Actinocatenispora thailandica: one gene and its partner. The protein of the gene in region 1 binds, or shares a complex with, the protein of each later gene. Links are inferred from orthologs where the notes say so. Each region holds a gene or a part of one and is shown in the gene's direction. Other genes may lie near its edges.

Region 1 (11,434 bases):
TCGGCTGCTGCCCGCCGCCCTGCTCGCCGTCGTACTGACGGCGCTGGTGGTGACCCCGGCGGTGCTCGTCCGGCGGGCCGGGCTGGAGCACCGGCGGTCGACGCCGGCCCGGACCGGGCACTGGCTGGGCGGCTGGGGTACCGCGCAGGCGACCGCGGACCGGCTGCCGTGCGGGCACTGCACGCTGCGCAACGTGGTGCACCTCAGCGTCGGTGGCACCGCGGTGCGCATCCGGCTGGCCAACACGTACGGGAAGCGGGCCGTGACGATCGGGCATGTCACCGTGGCGTTGCCGGCGCAGCCCGGCGCGACCGCCGCACCGGCCCTGCTGCGCGAGGTCACCTTCGCCGGTGTCCGGACGGTACGGGTGCCGGCCGGCGCGGCGGTCGCCTCCGACCCGGTGCCGCTGACCGTGACCGGCGGTCGCGACCTGCTGGTCAGCCTCTACCTGCCGCGCCGTGCCCGGGTGGCGGTCAGCTACCACCCGTCGGCCCATCAGACCAACTACCTCGCCGGTGGGGACGCCAGCACCGCCGGTGCCGCTCCATTCCGGCACACCACCACCCACTGGTACCTGCTGGACGGGGTCGACGTGCGCACCGCCGACGCGACCGGCACCGTGGTCGCGTGGGGTGACTCGATCACCGACGGGACCGGCTCCAGCACCGACGCCAACCGGCGCTGGCCGGACCTGCTCGCCGACCGGCTGGCCGGCCGGCCGCCCGGCCGCCGGCACGCGGTGCTCGACGCCGGTATCGCCGGCAACCGGCTGGTGCGCGACGGCCCACCCGACTCCGGCGTGTCGGCGCTGACCCGACTCGGCACGGACGTCCCGGCCGGCCTCGGGGTGCGCACGGTGATCGTGCTGGAGGGCATCAACGACATCCAGTTCGACCGCGGGGTCACCGCGGCCGCGCTGATCGCCGGCTACCGCACGATGGTGGCCACGCTGCACGCCCGCGGCGTGCGGGTGGTCGGCAGCACCCTGCTGCCCTACGCCGGTGCCCGGGCCTGGACGCCGGCCGGTGACGCGGTCCGGGTCGCGGTCAACTCCTGGATCCGCACCAGCGGGGTGTTCGACGCGGTGCTGGATGCCGACGCGGCGCTGCGCGACCCGGCCGATCCGAGCCGGCTCACCACCGAGTACGACTCGGGTGACCACCTGCACCCCGGCGACGCCGGCTACGCGGCTCTCGCCGCCACCGTGGACCTCACCGTCCTGTAGCCCGGACGGCGCGCCCAGCCGGCAAAAACCGCCAACCGGTAGGTATCGGGCGCCGACGCGCGGCGTACCGCCGTGGTTTGGGGGAGGGTTGGACCTTATGGTATGGCGCACGGTAGGCTTGCCGGTGCGCTCGGGGTCTGCGTGTCTCAGCAGGGAGCAGACCCGCCATCATCCGGAGCCGGTCCGGTGGTCACAACAGGGGATCCTCGTCATCATGATCTTCTCCACGGCTGCTGCCACCGCCCGGGTGAGCTGATCCCGCCGCGCGCAGACCGAGAAGATCATCCACCGACGGAGCACTCTCCCACATGACGAGCAGTGTCGAGGCCACCTCGAACATCGCCGCGGCCAGCAAGGCCGCCGGCAACCAGATCGCCGTTGACGACCTCGGCTCCGAGGAAGCTTTCCTCGCGGCCATCGACGAGACGATCAAGTATTTCAATGACGGCGACATCGTCGAAGGTACCGTCGTCAAGGTCGACCGGGACGAGGTCCTGCTCGACATCGGCTACAAGACCGAGGGCGTCATCCCCTCGCGCGAGCTGTCGATCAAGCACGACGTCGATCCACACGAGGTCGTGTCCGTCGGTGACCACATCGAGGCCCTGGTTCTCCAGAAGGAGGACAAGGAAGGCCGCCTGATCCTGTCCAAGAAGCGCGCTCAGTACGAGCGGGCCTGGGGCACGATCGAGAAGATCAAGGACGAGGACGGCGTCGTGCGCGGCACCGTCATCGAGGTGGTCAAGGGCGGCCTGATCCTCGACATCGGGCTGCGCGGCTTCCTGCCGGCCTCGCTGGTGGAGATGCGCCGGGTGCGCGACCTCCAGCCGTACGTGGGGCGCGAGCTCGAGGCGAAGATCATCGAGCTGGACAAGAACCGCAACAACGTGGTCCTGTCCCGCCGTGCCTGGCTGGAGCAGACCCAGTCCGAGGTGCGCACCGAGTTCCTCAACAAGCTGGCGAAGGGGCAGGTCCGCAAGGGCGTCGTGTCCTCGATCGTCAACTTCGGCGCGTTCGTCGACCTGGGCGGCGTGGACGGCCTGGTGCACGTCTCCGAGCTGTCCTGGAAGCACATCGACCACCCGTCCGAGGTCGTCGAGGTCGGCCAGGAGGTCGAGGTCGAGGTGCTGGACGTCGACCTGGAGCGCGAGCGCGTGTCGCTGTCGCTCAAGGCGACCCAGGAGGACCCGTGGCGTCAGTTCGCCCGGACCCACCAGATCGGCCAGATCGTGCCGGGCAAGGTCACGAAGCTGGTTCCGTTCGGTGCGTTCGTGCGCGTCGACGACGGCATCGAGGGCCTGGTGCACATCTCCGAGCTGGCCGAGCGGCACGTCGAGGTGCCCGAGCAGGTCGTGACCGTGGGCAAGGAGGTCATGGTCAAGGTCATCGACATCGACCTGGAGCGCCGCCGGATCTCGCTGTCGCTCAAGCAGGCCAACGAGGGCTTCGCCGACACCGGCGAGGAGCACTTCGACCCCACGCTGTACGGCATGGCCGCCGAGTACGACGCCGAGGGCAACTACAAGTACCCCGAGGGCTTCGACCCGGAGACCGGCGAGTGGCTGGAGGGCTACGACAGCCAGCGCGAGGCCTGGGAGCGGGAGTACGCCGAGGCGCACACCCGGTTCGAGCAGCACATGAAGCAGATCACCGAGTCGCGCGAGGCCGAGGCCGCCGCGGCTGCCGAGGCACCGGCCGGTGGCGCACCGGTCAGCTCCGGCGGCGGGCAGACCCAGTCGGCGCCGGCCGCCAGCGGCGGCGGGCAGGAGCCGGCCGGCACGCTGGCCACCGACGAGGCGCTGGCCGCACTGCGGGAGAAGCTGGCCGGCGGTTCCTGACCGGACTCCGCCAGATCGGATAGCACCACGACGCCCCGCCGGGTTCGCCCGGCGGGGCGTCGTCGTACCCGCTCCGGCCACGACGGCGCTGGCTGGCAGACTTGCGCCGTGCTTCGAGTGGGATTGACCGGCGGAATCGGTGCCGGCAAGAGCGAGGTGGCCAGCCTGCTGGTGGCGCGCGGCGCGGTGCTGGTCGACTCGGACGTGCTGGCCCGCGAGGTGGTCGCCCCCGGGACGGCGGGGCTCGCCGCGGTGGAGGCCGCGTTCGGCCCGGACATCGTCGGCGCGCAGGGGCTGGACCGGGCTCGGATGGCCCGGATCGTGTTCGCCGACCCGGCGGCCCGGGGCCGGCTGGAGGCGATCGTGCATCCGCTGGTGCGGGCCCGCTCCGACGAACTGGTGGCCGCCGCGCCGGACGACGCGGTGGTGGTCGACGACGTGCCGCTGTTGGTGGAAGTGGGGCTGACCCCGACCTTCCACCTGGTCGTGGTGGTCGAGGCGGACCCGGCACTGCGGCGGGAGCGGCTGGTCGCGCGGGGGATGAGCGAGGCCGACGCGCAGGCCAGGGTTGCCGCGCAGGCCAGCGACGAGCGCCGCCGCGCCGCCGCCGACGTGGTCGTGCACAACTCCGGTACCCGCTCGGAGCTCGCCGCCGCGGTCGACGAGCTGTGGTCCGGGCGACTGCTGGGCTACGAACGCAACGTGCGGCAGCGGCGGCCGGTCCGGCGGCCGGAGGAACTGCACATCGCCGCTCCGGACCCGAGCTGGCCGGCGCAGTACGCGCGGATCGCGGGGCGGATCCGGCACGCGCTGGGCGACCGGTTCCTGCGGCTGGACCACGTCGGATCGACCTCGGTGCCGGGCCTGCCGGCCAAGGACATCCTGGATCTGCAGCTGGTGGTGCCGGATCTGGCCGCGGCGGACGCGCTGGCGGAGCCGCTGGCCGGTATCGGCCTGCCCCGGTACGGCGGGGACTGGTGGGACGACCCGCCGCCGGCTGGTGCGCCGGAGTCCGTCCTGGTGAAGCGGTTCCATGGGTCGGCGGACCCGGGTCGGCTGGTGCAGCTGCACGTGCGGACGGTGGCGAGTCCGGCCTGGCGGTACGCGCTGGCCTTCCGGGACTGGCTGCGGGCGGTGCCGGCGATGCGGGAGGACTACGCGGCGTTGAAGCGTCGGCTGTCCGCCTCGGATCCGACGACGTCCGCGTACGCGGAGCTGAAGGGTCCGTGGTTCGACGCGGCGCTGCCGCGGCTGGACCGCTGGGTGAGCGACACCGACTGGCGTCCCGCCAAGAGCCCAGCTACCTAGGTAGCATTGCATGCGGTGACGTGCCGCACCCGGTGCTGACGAATGTCATGGCGGAACGCTGCTCGAACGGCACTACCGGCGCGTTCCGGTCCTCGGGACCCTGTACTGGTGACCGAGGCGAAGAATCCCGATGCCGTGTCGCTGCGCGGCATCCGCAAGCGGTACGGCGACGTGACCGCCGTGGCCGGCATCGACCTGACCATCGGCGCCGGCGAGGTGGTGGCGCTGCTCGGCCCCAACGGGGCGGGCAAGTCCACCACCGTCGACATCATGCTGGGACTGCGGTCGCCGGACGCCGGCCGGGCCGAACTGTTCGGCGCCAGCCCGCGGGCGGCGCTCGATGCCGGTTCGGTCGGTGCCGTGCTGCAGACCGGTGAACTGATCCCGGGTGCCCGGGTCGGCGAGCTGCTCACCGCGATCGCGGCGCTGCAGCCGCATCCGCTGCCGATCGGACAGGTCGCCGAGACCGCCGGGGTCGCGGACCTGATGAAGCGTCGCACCGACCGGCTGTCCGGCGGGCAGGCCCAGCGGGTCCGGTTCGCGCTGGCGCTGCTCGGCGACCCGAGCCTGCTGGTACTGGACGAGCCGACCGCGGGGTTGGACGTGGGGTCCCGGCGCGACTTCTGGACCGCGGTGCGGGGCATCGCGGCGGCCGGCCGCACCGTGCTGTTCAGCACGCACTATCTGGAGGAGGCGGACGAGACCGCGGACCGGATCGTCCTGATCGATCGCGGCCGGGTGGTCGCCGACGGCCCGACGACCGGGATCCGGGCGATGGCGGCGGCCCGCAACGTACGGTGCACGCTGCCCGGCGCCGACCCGGCGGCGCTGTCCGACCTGCCCGGCGCGGCCGGTGTCGAGGTGCACGGGGAGGCGGTCCTGGTGCGTACCACCGACTCGGACGCGACGCTGCGCGCACTGGTGACCGGCTACCCGCAGGCACGCGACTTCGAGGTCGCGGCGGCCGCGCTGACCGACGCGTTCCTCGCCCTGACCCGACCCGAGGCACCGGCGGAGGTGGCGTGATGGGGCGTTACCTGGTCATGGAGATCCGGCGGACGCTGCGCAACGTGCCGTTCCTCGCCTACACGATCTGTTTCCCGGTCGGCTTCTACCTGCTGTTCACCCAGGTCTTCCGCGGCGACGCCGGCCAGGACTGGTCCGCGCAGTACATGGTGTCGATGGCGCTGTACGGGGCGATGGGCGCCGGGCTGACGGGGGTCAGCGCCCGGATCGCGACCGAGCGGACCCGCGGGTGGACCCGGACGCTCGCGCTGACCCCGCTGCGGCCGATCGGCTACCTGGGCATCAAGCTCGGTGCCTCCATCCTGCTGACGCTGCCGGTGATCCTGCTGGTGATGGCGTGCGGCTTCGTGGTCAACGGGGTACGGCTGCCGGTCGGTACCTGGCTGGCCCTGGTACCGCTGCTGTGGCTCGCCACGGTCCCGTTCATCGCGCTGGGCGTGGCGATCGGGTACAGCCTGCGCGACGAGGTCGCGAGCGGGGTGTCGGTGGCGCTGCTGTTCGTGCTGTCCATCGGCGGTGGGCTGTGGATGCCGGTCCAGGTCTTCCCGCACTGGCTGGCCGACATCGCCCGGGTGCTCCCGTCGTACCGGGCCGGTGAGCTGAGCTGGCGGGTGCTCGACGGGCATCAGCCGTTCGGCGGCGGAGCGCTGTGGTTCGCGGCCTGGCTGGTGGCGCTGCTCGGGCTGGCCGGCTGGCGGTTCCGGAAGGCGTCCTGACCGGGCCGGTTGCTTCGCCGGGCGGTGCTGGCCGGGCGACCGTGGCCCGGCGACCGGTCCGCAGCGTCCGGCGCCGCGGGCGGGTGAGGGAGTGAGGCACCATGTCAGATGTGACGCAGGACGACTTCGACTGGACGCCGCGCCGCCGCCGGGTGGCGACCCTGCTGACCTGTGGCTGGCTCGGCTACCTGATCCCGGTCTGCGTCGCGGTCGCCGCCGAGCGGCCGAGCCGGTCGATGGTGCTGTTCGCCGCGGTCGGACTGGCGGCGTACGTGGTGCTGTTCGTCCGGTTGATCCACGTCGGGATGTGCCGTCCGTTCCGGCTCGCCGCGCCGTACGCACTGGTCGGACTCGTCGCGGTCGGCGCGCTGCTGATGATCCCGATCGGGTCGCAATGGCGCTACGCGTTCCCGTACTACCTGGTCGCCATCCTGCCCGGGCAACTGCCGCCGCGATGGTGGATCCCCAGCCAGGTCGGCACGCTGGTGGTGACCACGGTGGTGGCCATCGGGTACGGCGACCGCGGCAGCGGGCTGATCGGTTACCTCGCGTCGGTCGCCGCGGTGGCGCTGTTCACCTCGATGTTCTTCTGGTTGCTGCGCACCATGGTGCAGCTGCGCCGGGCCCGCGCCGAGATGGCCCGGCTGGCGGTCAGCGAGGAACGGCTGCGCATCGCCCGGGACCTGCACGACGTGCTCGGTCAGCGGCTGGCGGCGGTGGCGCTGCTGTCCGACCTGGCCGGCCGGCTGGCCGGGTCCGATCCGGAGCGGGCCAGGCAGCAGAGCGCGGAGGCCGGCCGGCTCGCCCGGGAGGCGCTGGAGGAGGTCCGGGCGACCGTGTCGGGCTTCCGGGACACCTCGCTGACCGGGGAGCTGTCCACCGCGCAGGCACTGCTCGCGGCGGCCGGCATCGGCTGCGTGCTGTCGGCTCCGGAGGCCGCCGAGGTGCCCGGCCGGCTCGCCGACGTGGCGGGCTGGGTGGTCCGGGAGGGTGTGACGAACGTGGTCCGGCACTCCCGCGCCGGTACCGTCCGGATCGTGGTCCGCTCCGCCGACCCGGTCGTGGTCGAGGTCGCCGACGACGGGCGCGGTGACGCCACCTCCCCGTACGGCAACGGGCTGACCGGGCTGCGCGAGCGGGTCACCGCGCTCGGCGGCGTGGTGCGCACCGAACGGGTCGACGGCTGGTACCGGCTGCGCGCCGAGCTGCCCGCCGCGGCGCCGGGTGACCGGGTCCCGGCCGCCGCCGGAGCCGCATGATCCGGATCCTGCTGGCCGAGGATCAGCACCTGGTACGCGGCGCGCTGTCGGCCCTGCTGGGCCTGGAACCGGACCTGACGGTGGTGGCCGAGGCGGCCGACGGCGAGGCCGCGGTCGCCGCGGCCCGCGAGCACCGGCCCGACGTGGCGCTGCTGGACATCGAGATGCCGGGCCTGTCCGGGATCGAGGCGACCGAGCAGCTGCGCGCCGCGGTACCGGAGGTACGGGCGCTGATCCTGACCACCTTCGGCCGGCCCGGCTACCTGCGCCGGGCGATGGACGCCGGGGCCCGCGGGTTCGTGGTCAAGGACTCCCCACCGGCCGAGCTGGCCGCCGCGATCCGCCGGGTCGCCGCCGGCGAGGTGGTGCTGGACCCGGCGCTCGCGGTCGCCTCTCTCGGTGCCGGGCCGAGCCCGCTGACCGAACGCGAACGCGACGTGCTCGCCGCCGGTGCCGACGGCGCCTCGGTGGCCGAGATCGCCACGGTGCTGGCGCTGTCCGGCGGCACCGTGCGCAACTACCTGTCCAGCGCGATCGGCAAGACCGGTGCCCGCAACCGGACCGAGGCGGCCCGGATCGCCCGCGACAACGGCTGGCTCTGACTCGGGCCGGACGGCGCGTTCGCGGTGGGCGCCGGGGGGTGCTCGCGCGGCGAGGCCCCGGCCTCGCGACCGGAGCCTCGCCGGGCAGGTCGCTTGCGGTGGGCGGTCGGACTCAACCCCCGACCTGCCTCGGGCGCGCCTCACCGGCCGTGGCCGGGGCTGCAACCCCCGCGCCGGAGATGCGGTACGAGACCGTGAGTGGATCGGCCTCGCTCGTCTTCTCCGGTCGGTGCCGCAAGCGGCCTGCTGCCACGAACGGTAGACCGGTGGGGTGGACCACACAACCCGTTCCGGCCGAGTGGCCGAACGGCGAGATTCGTGCCGGTTTCGGCCCAGCCGACCAGGCCGGTCGGCCGGCTCGCGTCGGGCGCCGCGAACTGTCGGTGGCCCGTCGTAGCCTGGGACCCATGACGCGTGAGATCCCCCGTCGCGAGGGCGCCTTCCAGGTGATCAGCGACTACCAGCCCGCTGGCGACCAGCCCGCCGCGATCGACGGCCTGGAGCGGCGGATCAAGTCGGGGGAGCGGCACACGGTGCTGCTCGGCGCCACCGGCACCGGCAAGAGCGCCACGGCCGCCTGGCTGATCGAGCGGCTGCAGCGGCCGACCCTGGTGCTCGCGCCGAACAAGACGCTCTGCGCGCAGCTGGCGAAGGAGCTGGGCGAGCTGCTGCCGAACAACGCGGTCGGTTACTTCGTCAGCTACTACGACTACTACCAGCCCGAGGCGTACATCCCGCAGACCGACACCTACATCGAGAAGGATTCCTCGATCAACGAGGAGGTCGACCGGCTGCGGCACGCCGCGACGATGAACCTGCTGACCCGTTCGGACACCGTGGTGGTCGCGACGGTCTCGGCGATCTACGGCCTGGGCACCCCGCAGGAGTACATCGAGCGGGCGGTGCGGTTGACCGTCGGCACCGAGTACGACCGGGACGCGCTGCTGCGCCGCCTGGTCGACGACCAGTACACCCGCAACGACGTGGCGTTCGCCCGCGGCACGTTCCGGGTCCGCGGGGACACCCTGGAGATCATCCCGGCGTACGAGGAGCTCGCGGTGCGGATCGAGTTCTTCGGCGACGAGGTCGAGAAGATGTACTACCTGCATCCGCTGACCGGTGAGGTCATCCGGGAGGCGGACGATCTGATGATCTTCCCGGCCAGCCACTACGTGGCCGGTCCGGAGCGGATGGAGCGGGCCATCCGCGACATCGAGACGGAGTTGGGTGAGCGGCTGGCCGAGTTGGACCGGCAGGGCAAGCTGCTGGAGTCGCAGCGGCTGCGGATGCGCACCCAGTACGACATCGAGATGATGCGCCAGGTGGGCTTCTGCTCCGGCATCGAGAACTACTCGATGCACTTCGACGGCCGGGCCCCGGGCACCCCGCCGCACACCCTGCTCGACTACTTCCCGGACGACTTCCTGACCATCATCGACGAGTCGCACAACACCGTTCCGCAGATCGGTGGGATGTACGAGGGCGACGCGTCGCGCAAGCGCACCCTGATCGAGCACGGGTTCCGGCTGCCGTCGGCCGCCGACAACCGGCCGCTGCGGTTCGACGAGTTCTCCGAACGGGTCGGCCAGACGGTGTACATGTCGGCCACCCCGGGCCCGTGGGAGCTGGAGCGTTCCGGCGGCGAGTTCGTCGAGCAGGTGATCCGCCCGACCGGCCTGGTCGACCCGCAGGTGGTGGTGCTGCCCACCAAGGGGCAGATCGACGACCTGATGGCGCAGATCAACGAGCGCACCGAGCGAGACGAGCGGGTGCTGGTCACCACGCTGACCAAGAAGATGGCCGAGGACCTCACCGACTACCTGCTGGAGCACAACATCCGGGTGCGCTACCTGCATTCGGAGGTGGACACCCTGCGCCGGGTGGAGCTGCTGCGCGAGCTGCGCCAGGGCGAGTACGACGTGCTGGTCGGCATCAACCTGCTGCGGGAGGGGCTCGACCTGCCGGAGGTGTCGCTGGTGGCGATCCTGGACGCGGACAAGGAGGGGTTCCTGCGCTCGGGCACCAGCCTGATCCAGACCATCGGCCGTGCCGCCCGGAACGTCTCCGGCCAGGTCATCATGTACGCGGACGCGATCACCCCGTCGATGCGGCACGCGCTGGAGGAGACCGACCGGCGGCGGGAGAAGCAGGTCGCGTACAACGCCGAGCACGGCATCGACCCGCAGCCGCTGCGGAAGAAGATCGGCGACATCCTCGACGACATCTACCGCGCCGCCGACGACGCCGAGTCGTTGGTCGGCGGCGGTGGCCGGCAGCAGTCGCGGGGCAAGGCGCCGGTGCCGGAGGCGCGCAGCCGCAACCGGTCCCGGGCCGGTTCGGCCGAGCCGACCGGCGCCGGGATGGCCCGCGCCGAGCTGGCCGACCTGATCCAGCAGCTCAACGACCAGATGCTCGCGGCGGCCCGGGAGTTGCAGTTCGAGCTCGCGGCGCGAATCCGTGATGAGATAGCGGAGTTGAAGAAGGAGCTGCGCGGTATGGACGCCGCCGGCGTGAAGTGAGGTGGACCGCTGATGACCGTCGGGCGCCACACCGGTTCGCCAGTGCCCCCGGACGCCGAGGACATGATGCTGCTCGGCGGCGGCCGGCTACCGGCCGGTAACGTCCGGCCGTTGCTGGAGCTGCTCACCATGTACGCGGGCAGCGGCTTCGACCCGGCCGAGTGGTCGGCGGCCGAGCAGGCGTTGCAGGACACCGACGACGCCACCGGCTCGTGGTACACGCATCCGATCCTGGGTGGTGTGGCTCGGCTGGTCGTGGTGATGGCGCGGGCCTCCGACGGCGACGTGCTGATGCGGGTCTGGGGCGACGAGCGTGCCGGCCTCAGCGAGCGGATCGACACCCTGTTCGACGTCGGCTCGATGTTCCGGATGAGCCCGACCTGATCGTGCGCCCGCCGGCGCGCGGACCGATCCGGCGGTGGCTGCCCGGGGCCGGTCAGGCCAGGTCGGTGAAGTGCTCCACTCGGGGCGGCTGTGCGAAGTAGGGCCCGATCAGGCCGCGCCACCGGGCGAACCGGTCGCTGGCGCGGAAGTTCTTCTCGTGCGCCTCGACCGAGTCCCACTCGACGAGCAGCACGAACCGGGACGGGCTCTCCACTCCGCGGGTCATCCGCACCGACCGGCAGCCGGGCGTGTCGGTCAACAGCTCGCGCGCCGTGCGGTACGCGGTGGCGAAGTCGTCCTCGCTGCCCGTGGTGACGTCGATCAGCCCTACCTCCAGCACCATGCCGGCCAGTATGCCGAGCGGGGGCGCCGTGGATGCCTCGGGGTCGGCGGGCCGTCCGGGCAAAAAAGGTGTTGCGAACTGGGTCACCCCGGCTCGCGGCGGCGGGGTGCCGGGGTGAGAATGGACGTAAGGAGGGGAGTACTCCCGACGCGCCGGTTCCGTCAACACGGCGCGCTGCGGCTGCGGCCGTGGCGCCCCGGGACCGGTGGCTGTG
Region 2 (11,556 bases), 3.0 Mb from region 1 along the record:
CCGTACGCCACGTCGACGCCGGCGGTGGCGCGGTCGGAGTTGCTGCCGTTGCCCCACTTGTTGTCCGAGTCGGTCAGCGTGGTGCAGGTGCCGCTCGTGCTGTTGTTCAGGTCGCAGGTGTAGCCGTCACCGTGCGACGGGTCGACCATCTCGTAGCCGCCGCTGGCCTGGGTGGTGTCCAGGTCGACGGTGCCGACGAACAGGCCCTGCCCGGTACCGGCGACGTTCTCGACCTCGTCCCAGGAGCGGATGGTCCTGCCGGTGTCGGCGTCGACCAGCACGTGCTGCTTGCTGGGGGTCTGGCCGTCCGCCTGGAAGCCGGTCACGATCGTCTCGTACGCGAGTACCGGCGTGCCGGCGGTCGCGTCCACCACGAGCCTGGGGTCGCCGACTCCGGTGACCTTGCCCTGGTGGTCGGCGCGGGAGGTCTTCGCAGCGGTGGCCGCACCGACCTTCGCGCTGGTCCCGACGGCGATGGTGCGGTGCTGCGCGACGGTCACCCCGGCGTACGAGCCGCCGGGCGCGTTGTGCACCACGAAGTCGCCGCCGTACACCGGCATCCCGTGGTACGTGCGGGTGTAGCGGACGTGGGTCGCGCCGGTGGGGTCGGTGACGACCCGGCGGACCTTGAAGGTGTCGGAGCTGGACGCGTGGATCGCGCTGCGGTGTGCGGTCAGCGCGCCGTTGGCCGTGCTGATGGCCTGCGCCCGGCTGGGGATCGACGGTCCTGCCTGTGCAGACGCGGCCAGCCCGGCGCCGATACCTCCGGCGACGAGTACCGCGGCGCCCGCGGCGGCGAGGGTCTTTCTCACCCTGAGCCTCCCAGACTTTGAGGGGTGCGTGACTGTTGTCACGGAAGGCGGTATAACAGGACATTTGGACCGGAGTAAAGGCACTCTTAATTGCCTTTTAAGATTGATGGCCATAATTAGGCAGAATTACCCACAACAACCACCGAACCGGCCGGTCGTACGACCCACAGTCACCGCGCATGGCGATGGCCCCGGCGGTACTGCCGGGGCCATCGCACTCAGGGGGTTTCGCGAGTGAAGTCGTGCCGCGGAATCAGCAGTCGCCCACCTTCTCCCAGACCGCCCAGGAACCCGCCTCGCCCGGCGCCGCGCCGGTCGACCACCAGGTCGCCTTCCAGAGGCTGCCGTCGTACGAGACCTCGTCGTCCGGCTCGTAGCCGGTGCTGGCATCCCACGCCGGCACGCCACCGCAGCCCTGACCGGGCGGCGGGGTGGGTGACGAGGTGTCCGTCGGCGAGGCCGTCGGGGTGCCACCGCACGGCTGGTCGTTGCCGGTCACGCTGACCGCCGACCAGGCGGACTGGGTGGCCTGGTATTCGGCGCTGCACTGGCCGTACAGGTCGGTTGCGGCCTTGAGGGTGTCCTGGCGGGCCTGTGCGTAGGTCTCGGTGGAGACCATGTAGGCGTCCAGGGCGTGGTACCAGATGTTGGCGGCCTTGTCCCGCCCGATGCCGGTGACGGTGGAGTTGTTGCAGGTCGGGCTGTTGCCGTAGGAGGTGTTGCCGCTGCCTTCGGCGAGCAGGAAGAACAGGTGGTTGCCGACGCCGGAGGAGTAGTGCGGGTCGGACTGGGGTACCGCGGAGGACCAGCAGTCGAACGACGAACCGTCCAGCGACGGGTGGTACATGTAGCGCAGTGGCCGGCCGCCGAAGTTGCCCGAGATCATCTCGCCGATGGTGTAGTCGCCCGGGTCGCCGGGGCTGTTGGCGTAGAACTCGACCATGGTGCCGAAGATGTCGCTGTTGGCCTCGTTGATGCCGCCGACGTCACCGGAGTAGCCCAGGTCGGCCAGCGCCTGTGACACGCCGTGCGACATCTCGTGGCCGGCCACGTCCAGCGCGATCAGCGGGTACTGGTTGTTCTGGCCGTCGCCGTAGGTCATCGACGAGCCGTCCCAGAACGCGTTCACGTACCCGTTGCCGTAGTGCACCTTCGACGGCACGCCCTGCCCGTCGCCGAAGATGCCGTTCCGGCCGTAGGTCTGCTTGTAGAAGTCGAACGTCTTGGCGGCGCCGAAGTGCGCGTCCACCGCGGCGCTCGCCCGGTCGGAGTTGCTGCCGTTGCCCCAGTCGTTGTCCGAGTCGGTGAAGATCGAGCAGCTGCCGCTCTCCGACCCGTGCATGTCGCAGGTGTAGCCGTTGCCGTGCGCCGGATCCTGCAGCTGGTAACCGCTGCCGGACTGGGTGGTGTCGATGTCGACGGTGCCGACGTACAGGCCGTGGCCGGTGCCGGTGACCGTCTCCACCTCCTCCCAGGACCGGATCGTCCGGCCGGTGTTCGCGTCCACCAGCACGTGCTCCCGGCTCGGCGTCTGCTTGTCCGCCTGGAAACCGCGCACCACCACGTCGTACGCCAGCTCCGGCCGGCTCCGGGTGGCGTCCACGACCAGGTCCGGGTCGGAGACCGAGGTGACCTTCCCGTCGTGGTCGGCCCGGGCGGTCCGCGCCGCCGCGGCGGCCTTGATCTTCGCGGTGGTGGACACGTCGATGGTGGCGTGCTGCGCCACGTCGACGCCGGCATAGCTGCCACCGGGCGCGTTGTGCACCACGAAGTCACCGCCGTAGACGGGCAGCCCGTGGTACGTGCGGGTGTAGCGGACGTGGGTCGCGCCGGTGGGGTCGGTGACGACCCGGCGGACGGCGAAGGCGTCGGCCGTCGAGGCGTGGATCGCGGCGTGGTGCGCGGCGAGCGAGTGGTCGGCGCGGGCGATGGCCGCCGATCTCGTCGGTACCGAGGGTTTGGCCGAGGCGGTGGCCGCGATGCCGGCGGTGATCCCGCCGGCGACGAGGACCGCTGCGCCGACCGCGGCGAGCGTTCTCTTCACGTGTTCCTCCCTGCGTGGGGGTAGCAGGGCCCGATCCGCGGGGTGGTGCGGAGGGCCGGGAGAGGTGCGTGCGCGGCGCCGCGCTGACGCGACGTTAGTAAACTTTCCTGCCAGTACGGTAGGTGTCCGACTGGCGGGTAAATGTCACGGTGCGGGAACGCGCCGGCCGTGCCCTCCTCGTACCGGTCGGCGGCGTCACCCGGTCTCGCCGGTCACCGGCCCGCGGTCTCACCGGTCCGCGGTCTCGCGGGTCACCGGTCCGCGGTCTCGCTGGACGCCGGGCTGCGGTCTCGCCGGGTACCGGTCGGCGGCGGCCGGGCCGTGCCCGGTGTCGGGTGGTCGTGCCGCGACTGGTGTCGGTGCCCCGGCATAGACTCGGTCGCGATGCACGCACTCTTCGAGATCCCACCGGTCCAGCCCGCTTCGTCGGCCCGTCGGCCGCCCGGTTCCGACCCCGACGAGTTGCTGCGCGGGCTCAACGCGCAGCAGCGCGCGGCGGTCGTGCACGCCGGTTCGCCGCTGCTGATCGTGGCCGGTGCCGGTTCCGGCAAGACCCGGGTGCTGACCCACCGGATCGCCTACCTGCTCGCCGCGCGGGACGTGACGCCCGGTCAGATCATGGCGATCACGTTCACCAACAAGGCGGCCGGCGAGATGCGCGAGCGGGTCGCCGGCCTCGTCGGGCCGCGCGGCCGGCGGATGTGGGTGTCCACCTTCCACTCTGCCTGCGTGCGCATCCTGCGCGCCGAGCACGAGCACGCCGGGCTGAAGTCGACGTTCTCCATCTACGACGCGGACGACTCGCGCCGGTTGATGCAGTTGGTGGCCCGCGAGCTCGATCTCGACCCGAAGCGCTACCCGGCCCGGTCGCTCGCCGCCCAGGTGTCGAACCTGAAGAACGAGCTGGTCGACGAGTCGACGTTCACGGCCCGGGCGTCCGGCCCGGCCGAGCGGGCGCTCGCCGAGGCCTACTCGTCGTACCAGCAGCGGCTGCGGCAGGCGCACGCGCTCGACTTCGACGACCTGATCATGACCACGGTGCGGCTGCTGCAGACGTTCCCGGACGTCGCGGAGCACTACCACCGCCGGTTCCGGCACATCCTGGTGGACGAGTACCAGGACACCAACCACGCCCAGTACGTGCTGATCAAGGAGCTGGTGGGGCGCAGCCCCGAGGCGCCGTCGGACCTCGACGACGTGGCCGCGTCCGCGCCGGAGCTGCTGGCCGACGGGGCGCCGCTCGGGCCGGCCGAGCTGTGCGTGGTCGGCGACGCGGACCAGTCGATCTACGCGTTCCGTGGTGCGACGATCCGCAACATCATGGAGTTCGAGCGCGACTTCCCGGACGCCGAGACCATCCTGCTGGAGCAGAACTACCGCTCCACCCAGACGATCCTCAACGCCGCCAACCGCGTCATCGAGCGCAACAGCGAGCGCAAGCCCAAGAACCTCTGGTCCGACTCCGGCCCCGGCGAGAAGATCGTCGGTTACGTCGCGGACAACGAGCACGACGAGGCCGACTGGGTGGCCAAGGAGATCGACCGGCTGGTCGACGACGAGGGGTACAAGCCGGCCGACGTGGCCGTCTTCTACCGCACCAACGCGCAGTCCCGGGTCTTCGAGGACATCTTCATCCGCTTCGGCGTGCCCTACAAGGTCGTCGGTGGGGTTCGGTTCTACGAGCGCAAGGAGGTCCGGGACGCGCTCGCCTACCTGCGCGCGATCGCCAACCCGGACGACGTGGTCAGCGTCCGGCGGATCCTGAACACACCGCGCCGGGGCATCGGGGAGCGGGCCGAGGCCTGCGTGGACGCGCTGGCCAGCAAGGAGAACATCTCGTTCGGCGCCGCACTGGAACGGGCCGGCGAGGCGGTCGGTATCTCCTCGCGCGCGGTGAAGGGCATCGGCGACTTCACCACCATCATGGCCGAGGTGCGGCAGATGGCCGCGACCGAGCCGCCGGAGGACGTGCTGGAGGCGGTGCTCGCCCGGTCCGGTTACCTGGCCGAGCTGGAGGAGAGCGACGACCCGCAGGACGCCGGCCGGGTGGAGAACCTGCAGGAGCTGGTCAGCGTCGCCCGGGAGTACACCGAGCGGATCCAGCGGGCCGCCGCGGCCGGTGACGCCGACGAGGACGCCGGCCCCGACCCCGAGATCGAGGAGACCCCGTCGCTGGCCGGGTTCCTGGAACAGGTGGCGCTGGTCGCCGACGCGGACGAGATCCCCGACGACGACGGCGAACAGTCCGGCGTGGTCACCATGATGACGCTGCACACCGCGAAGGGGCTGGAGTTCCCGGTGGTGTTCCTGACCGGGATGGAGGACGGCGTCTTCCCGCACATGCGCTCCATGGGCGACAAGCGCGAGCTGGAGGAGGAGCGCCGCCTCGCCTACGTCGGGATCACCCGGGCCCGGCAGCGGCTGTACATCTCCCGGGCGGTGACCCGCTCGGCGTGGGGGCAGCCGCAGTACAACCCGGAGTCCCGGTTCGTGCCGGAGCTGCCCAGCGAGCTGATCGACTGGAAGCGCACCGCCGACGCGTACACCAGCTGGACCCGTGGTGGGGTCGGCCGGGGCGAGTCCGCGCAGTACCGCGGGCCGAGCAGCGCGCTGACCAACGGCCCGAAGAGCCAGGCGCTGGCCGGCAAGCTGGGGCTGGATCCGAAGCTGGTCGGCGCGGCCAGCGAGATGCGGCAGGTGCCGTCGCTGTCGCCGGGCGACCGGGTCAACCACGACCGGCACGGCCTCGGCCGGGTGGTGGCGGTGCAGGGGTCCGGGCCGCGGGCCCAGGCGCAGATCGATTTCGGCGACCAGACGATGTGGATCGTGCTGCGGCACGCCCCGATCCAGAAGCTCTGAACCCGGCCGTGTCGAGCCGCCCCTCGCCGCTGGGCCGTTCGTCTCTGCGGGCCGCCTGCCGCCGGTGCCATGGTGGGTTCGGGGTGGTCGACGATGAACGAGCAGTCCCCGGTGCGGTGGCACACCGCGATCGGCGCCACGGCCCGCTGCTTGCTGGTCAGCGCGGGGTTGCTGGTTCGTGGTCGGATCCGGCAGCCGGCCGACGCCGTCGGCCGCCGCATCCGGTTCGCGAACGGCACCTCGGCCCGGGTGTACCGGGAGACGCGGCTGGCCGGCGCGACCGGCGACGGGCCGTGCACGCTGGTGGTGGCGTTCCGGGTGCGACTGCTGCGGGGCCGCTGGCATGCGCTGTTCCGTGCCGTGAGCGTGCTGAACACGCCGCTGTTCGTCGGCTATCCGGGCTTCGTCGGGAAGCTGTGGCTCGCCGCCGACGAACGCGGTGACTACCGCGGCGTGTACGACTGGGACGGTTGGCAGCGCGCCGAGTCGTACGCACGCTCGCTGTGGCGGGTGCTGCAGCTGATCAGCGTGCCCGGCTCGATCCGGTACGAGGTGATTCCCGGGGTGCGCCGCGACGAGGCGATGGCCGACCCGGCGCTGCTGGTCCGGCTCGGCAGCGTCGACGGCACGGCCTGGTGGCGCCTGGTGGGTACCTCGTGAGCGACGCCGACGTGCTCGTGGTCGGTGCCGGGCCGACCGGCCTCACGATGGCGTTGCAGGCGTACGACCACGGTGCCCGGGTCCGGGTGGTGGACCGCCGGCCGGAGCCGTTCCGCCCGTCCCGGGCGCTGATCGTGCATCCGCGCACGCTGGAGGTGCTCCGCCCGCTCGGGGTGTCCGATGCCCTGGTGGCGCTCGGGGACACCGCGCCGCGGGTACGGCTGCGTCTCGGTCACCGGGTGACCACGGTCGGGCTCGCCGACCTGGACCTGCCGGACACCGGATACCCGCACCTGACGCTGCTCCGGCAGTCCGACGTGGAGCGGGTACTCGCCGCCGCGCTGGCGGAGCGGGGGGTGCCGGTGCGCTGGGGCACCGAGCTGGTCGACGCGGTGGATCGCGGTGACGGGGTGGACGTGACGCTGCGGTCGGCGACCGGGGCGACCGGGGCGACCGGGGCGACCGGGGCGTCCGGGGCGACCCGGGCGGCGTGCGGCTACCTGGCTGGCTGTGACGGCCCGGCCAGTACGGTCCGGAGCCTGGCCGGCATCGGTTGGCCCGGCGCGGCGTACCGCGAGGAGGTGGTCCTGGCCGACCTGGATCTCGAGCTGGACGTCCCGGATCACCTGGCGGTGGCCGGCCGCGACGGCCTGGTGCTGCTGTTCCGGCTGGGCGAGCTGGCCACCTGGCGGCTGCTCGCGACCCGGGTCGCGGCGGGGCCCCGGTCGCCGTTCGGGCAGCCCGGCCCGCCGGTACCGGACGGCGCGGTGCGGGCCCTGCTCGCCGAAGCGGGGCTGGCCGACCGGCTGCGCGGGGTGGGCTGGTCGGCCCGGGTGCCGTTGCAGCATCGCGTGGCGAGCCGGTTCCGGCGGGGCCGGTTGTTCCTGGCCGGGGATGCCGCGCACGCGTACTCGCCCGCCACCGGGCAGGGCATGAACGCCGGCATCCAGGACGCGGCCAATCTGGGCTGGAAGCTCGCCTTCGCCGCCGGGGCGGGCCCGGCGCTGCTGGACTCGTACGACCGGGAGCGGCGGCCGGTGGCCCGGGACCGCCTGGCGCTGACCCGGGCGGCGTTCTGGGCCGAGGCGTCGACGAACCGGCTACCGGCGACCCTGCGGGCGGTCGGCGGCCCGCTCCTGGCGCCGGTACTTCCGGTGCTGCTGCGGCGTCGGCGGCTGGTCGCGGCGGCCGTGCGGGTGCTGTCCCAGCTGCGCGTCGACTACCGGGACAGCCCGCTGTCGGTGGATGGGGCCGGGCGCCGCGGTGCGCCGCGCGCGGGTGACCGGCTGCCGGACGCCACCGTGCGGTGCGAGGGCCGGTGGGTGCGGCTGCACGAGCTGTTGGCCGGTCCGGGCATGCACGTGCTGCTGCATCGGGACGCCGACCCGGGCGTGGCGGCCGCCGCCGGCCGGTTCGTGACCGTGTGCCGGCTGCCCGGGGTGCCGGGGCCCGGCATGGTCGCGGTACGGCCGGACGGCCATGTCGGGCTCCGGGCGGCGGTGGCCGACCGCGACCAGCTGGCGCGCTGGCTGGCGTCGTGCGGCGTCGACGCCGCACCGGTGCCGTCCGGCCGCTGACGTGCTGACGGGCTGACGCGCTGACGAGCGGACGCGCTGATAGGTGGACGCGTTGACGGGTGGACGTGCTGACGCAGGACTCGTGCCGCGGTGACGTGCGGCGCTCCGGCGGCGGTTTCGGGACCGATATCACGCTGGCGCTCCCGGCCGCGCCGGCTATCCTGAACGCATGCAGGGCTTCGTGGTGCATTCCGCCGCGGCCGCGCGAGCTGCCAGCTCGCCGGCCGCCGCCTGATCCTGCATGTCATCCGGCGACCGGACACGGTCGCCGGATTCGTGTCTCCCGCAGGCCAGTGAGCCGTGGGATCCCGTGTCGTCGACGGTGTCCGGTCGCGCCATCCGCGCACCGATGGGAGTCCACAATGGACACCAAGCCGACCCTCGACCGGGAGCCCCGGCACACCAACGAGGACACCCCGATCCGGGACAGCACAACGTTTCCCGGTCCCGACACCGAGCAGGTGCTGGGCAGGTTCCTCGACTTCTACCGGGAACGCGGGCACCAGCCGCTGCCCGGCGGCTCGCTGCTCCCACCACCGGGAGACCCGGTGCTGTTCACCACCTCCGGCGTGCATCCGATGGTGCGCCATCTCGACCGCGGTGAGCATCCGCTCGGCAGCCGGTTGACCAACGTCCAACGATGTCTGCGTACCAAGGATCTCGACGAGGTCGGTGACGACTGGCATCTGACCCTGTTCGAGATGCTCGGCAGCTGGTCGTTCGGCGACTACTCGCACCCGCAGAGCCTGCGCTGGGGTACCGGCTGCTCACCGACGGCTTCGGGCTGCGCCCGGATCGCTTGCACGTCACGGTGTTCGGCGGCAACGGCGAGGTCAGGCCGGACACCGAGTCGCTGCGTACCTGGGGTGAGATCGGGCTGCCGGTCGAGCCCAGCGACGAGAACTGGTGGTCGCTCGGCCCCACCGGCCCGTGCGGTACCGACTCGGAGATCCACGTGTGGAGCGGCGACGGGCCGCCGACGGGCACACCCCACAGCGACCCGCGCTGGGTCGAGCTGTGGAACCACGTCGAGATGCGGTACCGGCGGCTCGGCGACGGCCGGCTGGAACCGCTGCCCCGCCGCGTGGTGGACACCGGGATGGGCCTGGATCGGTTGGTGGCGCTGGTCCAGGGCGGCCGCAGCGTGTACGACACCGACCGGTTCCGGCCGTGGCGCCGGCTGCTCGGCGAGCGGTGGCAGCTGGACGAGCAGTTGCTGCGGATGGTCTGCGACCACCTGCGCTCCACCGTGGTCCTGCTCGGTGACGGTGTGCGGCCCGGCAACACCGGCCGGGGGTACGTGCCGCGCCGGCTGATCCGCCGGGTCTTGACCACGCTGTGGCGCGATGACGACTCACGCTCGCTGTCCGAGTTGCCGGACGAGCTGGTCACCGGAACCCTGCGGCACTTCCGGCTGCCGCTGGATACCCCGGTACGCCAGGTGTTGCGGGACGAGCAGCGCCGGTTCGGGGACCTGGTCCGGCGCGGCCGGCGGGTGCTGGGCCGGTACCGGGGTCGGCCGCTGACCGACGGCGACCTGCACTACCTGCACGACACCCACGGCCTGCCGGGCGATCTGGTGCGGGAGCTGCACGTGCCGGGCTGACCGGCCGAGGTCGCGTCGCCACCACACCCGGATCCCGCCGCGCCGCGCGGCTCCGGGTGCGGCGCCGCCCGGAGCCGCCCGCGCCGCCCGGATTCGGGCGTGGCGGCGGCAACGCCGGGGTCAGCCGCCGGCGAGCAGATCGAGCCCGCGGGCCCGCAGGTAGGGCACCGGGTCGAAGGCGACGCCGTTGCGGCGCAGCTCGAAGTGCACGTGCGGGCCGGTCGAGTCGCCCGTCGACCCGGAGTACGCGATCAGCTGGCCCCGCGTGACGTGCTGCCCGGCGGACACCGTCACCGACGAGTTGTGACCGTACACAGTGGACAGCCCAGCGCCGTCGTCGATCTCGACACCGTTGCCGTACCCGCCGTCCGCGCCGGCCAGCGTGACGGTGCCGGAGTGCGCCGCGTACACCGGCGTGCCGGTGGCGACGGCGAGGTCGATGCCGGGATGGTTGGTGCCCCACCGGGCGCCGAACTGCGAGGTGACCGTGTAGCCGTGCACCGGCAGTACCCACTCGACCGGTTTCGCCTTCGGTTTCGCCGACGTGCTCCGGGACGGGCGCGGCGACGCGGACGCCGATCCGGACGCGGACGGGGACGCCGAGCGGGACGCGCCGGGCGCCGGCGACGCGGTACGGGCCTTGCCGCGCGAGGCCCGCTGCGAGGCGGCCTGTTGCCGGTCCGCGGTGGCCCGCGCGGTCGAGGCCCGCGGCTCGGCGGACGGGCCGGCCGGCTGGTCGGTGGCCGCGTAGGCGGCGCCGGCGCCCAACGCCGCCGTCATGGTCAGGATGGCGGCGACGGTCAGGGTGCGCCGGCCGCGCCGGGCCGGCAGGTGGTGTCGGCCGGTGGTGCGGAACCTCCTCGGCAGCAGCGCCAACGTTCGGTCCTCCAGGGTCGTCCGCGGCGGCGGGGGTGTCGCCGCGAGTCGCCGCGCCGACAACCAGCACCGGCGCGGCGATCACGGTAGGCATCGAGGGCAGCGCGGAGTGTCCGCGTTTGCGTGCCGCACCGGCTACCGGCCTCGATGCGAGGATCGATACATCGCGATTGGGGCGGTTCATCCGGTGCGGGAAGCGTCACACTGTGCCGCTCGCCTCCCCGTACGGGGCACCGTGGCCTGGGGAAACCGCGCCCGGTGCCGCTCGCGTCGTACCCGCGGCTGCCGGCGGGCGCGGTTCCTGCGCCGACGGCTTAGGATTCGTTCAGGTCGCAGCGGAGGGACGGACGATGAGTGGACGGATCCGGGTCGTGGTCGCCAAGCCTGGGCTGGACGGGCACGATCGTGGCGCCAAGGTGGTGGCCCGCGCGCTGCGGGACGCCGGCATGGAGGTCGTGTACACCGGCCTGCACCAGACCCCGGAGCAGATCGTCGCGACGGCGCTGCAGGAGGACGCCGACGCGATCGGCCTCTCCGTACTCTCCGGCGCGCACATGACGCTGTTCGCCAAGCTGGTGGAGCTGCTCGCCGAACGCGACGCGAGCGACATCGTGGTCTTCGGTGGCGGCATCATCCCGGACGCCGACCTGCCCGAACTGGAGCGCATCGGCGTCGCCAAGATCTTCACCCCGGGCGCCAGCACGCAGGCGATCGTCGACTGGGTCACCCAGAACGTACCGGCGCGGGTCTGAGCGATTCGCCGTCCGTCGCCTGGGGTCTGGCCCCTGGCGACCGCCGCGCGTACCCATCGTTGGGAACTCTCTGTAAAAGTCAACGCGACTGGGCGTTACCTCGATCACGGACCGTCGTTGAGATCAACGTCGGCGTCGAAGCGATTCGGTACCGGCGCAGCAAGACGGCCGATGCCCTGTCGGTCGAGGGGTGGCGGCAGGGCGTCGTGCATAGGGGCCGGGTGTCTGAGGGGTGCACCCGGCCCCTTCTTTCTGCCCGCCGGTGCCGGCCGAAGAGCCGCCGCGGCCGGTGGCGAACCCCGGCCGCAAACCGGGGCGTCTCGGCCGCGGTACGGACGAATCCGCGGGCCGGTTTCCCTTTCGGACCGTT

The links.
Region 2: the proteins of uvrB (region 1) and pcrA are in contact, whole or in part, in a crystal structure (PDB 7EGT), measured with the Thermus thermophilus proteins. The link is inferred for Actinocatenispora thailandica from one-to-one orthologs. Residues at the interface, in WP_096411307.1 of Thermus thermophilus: Glu23, Leu25, Arg26, Asp27, Gly28, Glu29, Arg30, Phe31, Arg55, Glu326, Asp327, Phe328, Glu379, Ser382, Gln383, His398, Gly400, Arg401; in WP_096412145.1 of Thermus thermophilus: His654, Arg656, Phe657, Gln666, Asp668, Glu669, Lys680, Arg681, Leu682, Ser683, Lys685, Tyr686, Ala687.

What each region holds. Positions count from the first base shown.
Region 1 is NZ_AP023355.1:2,827,117-2,838,550, forward strand. Bases 8,015-10,937 are described here. They hold uvrB (excinuclease ABC subunit UvrB), read left to right. Parts: upstream 8,015-8,381; coding sequence 8,382-10,493; downstream 10,494-10,937. Other genes in these bases: Athai_RS12600 (hypothetical protein), read left to right, coding at 10,506-10,877; Athai_RS12605 (antibiotic biosynthesis monooxygenase family protein), read right to left, coding at 10,930-10,937. Outside these bases: Athai_RS12560 (SGNH/GDSL hydrolase family protein), read left to right, coding at 1-1,225; rpsA (30S ribosomal protein S1), read left to right, coding at 1,534-3,063; coaE (dephospho-CoA kinase), read left to right, coding at 3,172-4,371; Athai_RS12575 (ABC transporter ATP-binding protein), read left to right, coding at 4,480-5,397; Athai_RS12580 (ABC transporter permease), read left to right, coding at 5,397-6,113; Athai_RS12585 (sensor histidine kinase), read left to right, coding at 6,215-7,372; Athai_RS12590 (response regulator transcription factor), read left to right, coding at 7,369-7,974; more of Athai_RS12605, read right to left, coding at 10,938-11,220. UniProt on the Escherichia coli protein: The UvrABC repair system catalyzes the recognition and processing of DNA lesions. A damage recognition complex composed of 2 UvrA and 2 UvrB subunits scans DNA for abnormalities.
Region 2 is NZ_AP023355.1:5,794,704-5,806,259, reverse strand. The notes cover bases 2,933-5,977. They hold pcrA (DNA helicase PcrA), read left to right. Parts: upstream 2,933-3,240; coding sequence 3,241-5,715; downstream 5,716-5,977. Other genes in these bases: Athai_RS25870 (hypothetical protein), read left to right, coding at 5,809-5,977. In the rest of the region: Athai_RS25885 (M4 family metallopeptidase), read right to left, coding at 1-812; Athai_RS25880 (M4 family metallopeptidase), read right to left, coding at 1,066-2,856; more of Athai_RS25870, read left to right, coding at 5,978-6,375; Athai_RS25865 (FAD-dependent monooxygenase), read left to right, coding at 6,372-7,952; Athai_RS34910 (alanine--tRNA ligase-related protein), read left to right, coding at 8,764-9,558; Athai_RS25855 (M23 family metallopeptidase), read right to left, coding at 9,679-10,434; Athai_RS25850 (coenzyme B12-dependent isobutyryl CoA mutase small subunit), read left to right, coding at 10,785-11,186. UniProt on the Escherichia coli protein: A helicase with DNA-dependent ATPase activity. Unwinds DNA duplexes with 3'-5' polarity. Translocates on single-stranded DNA with 3'-5' polarity. Initiates unwinding more efficiently from a nicked substrate than double-stranded DNA.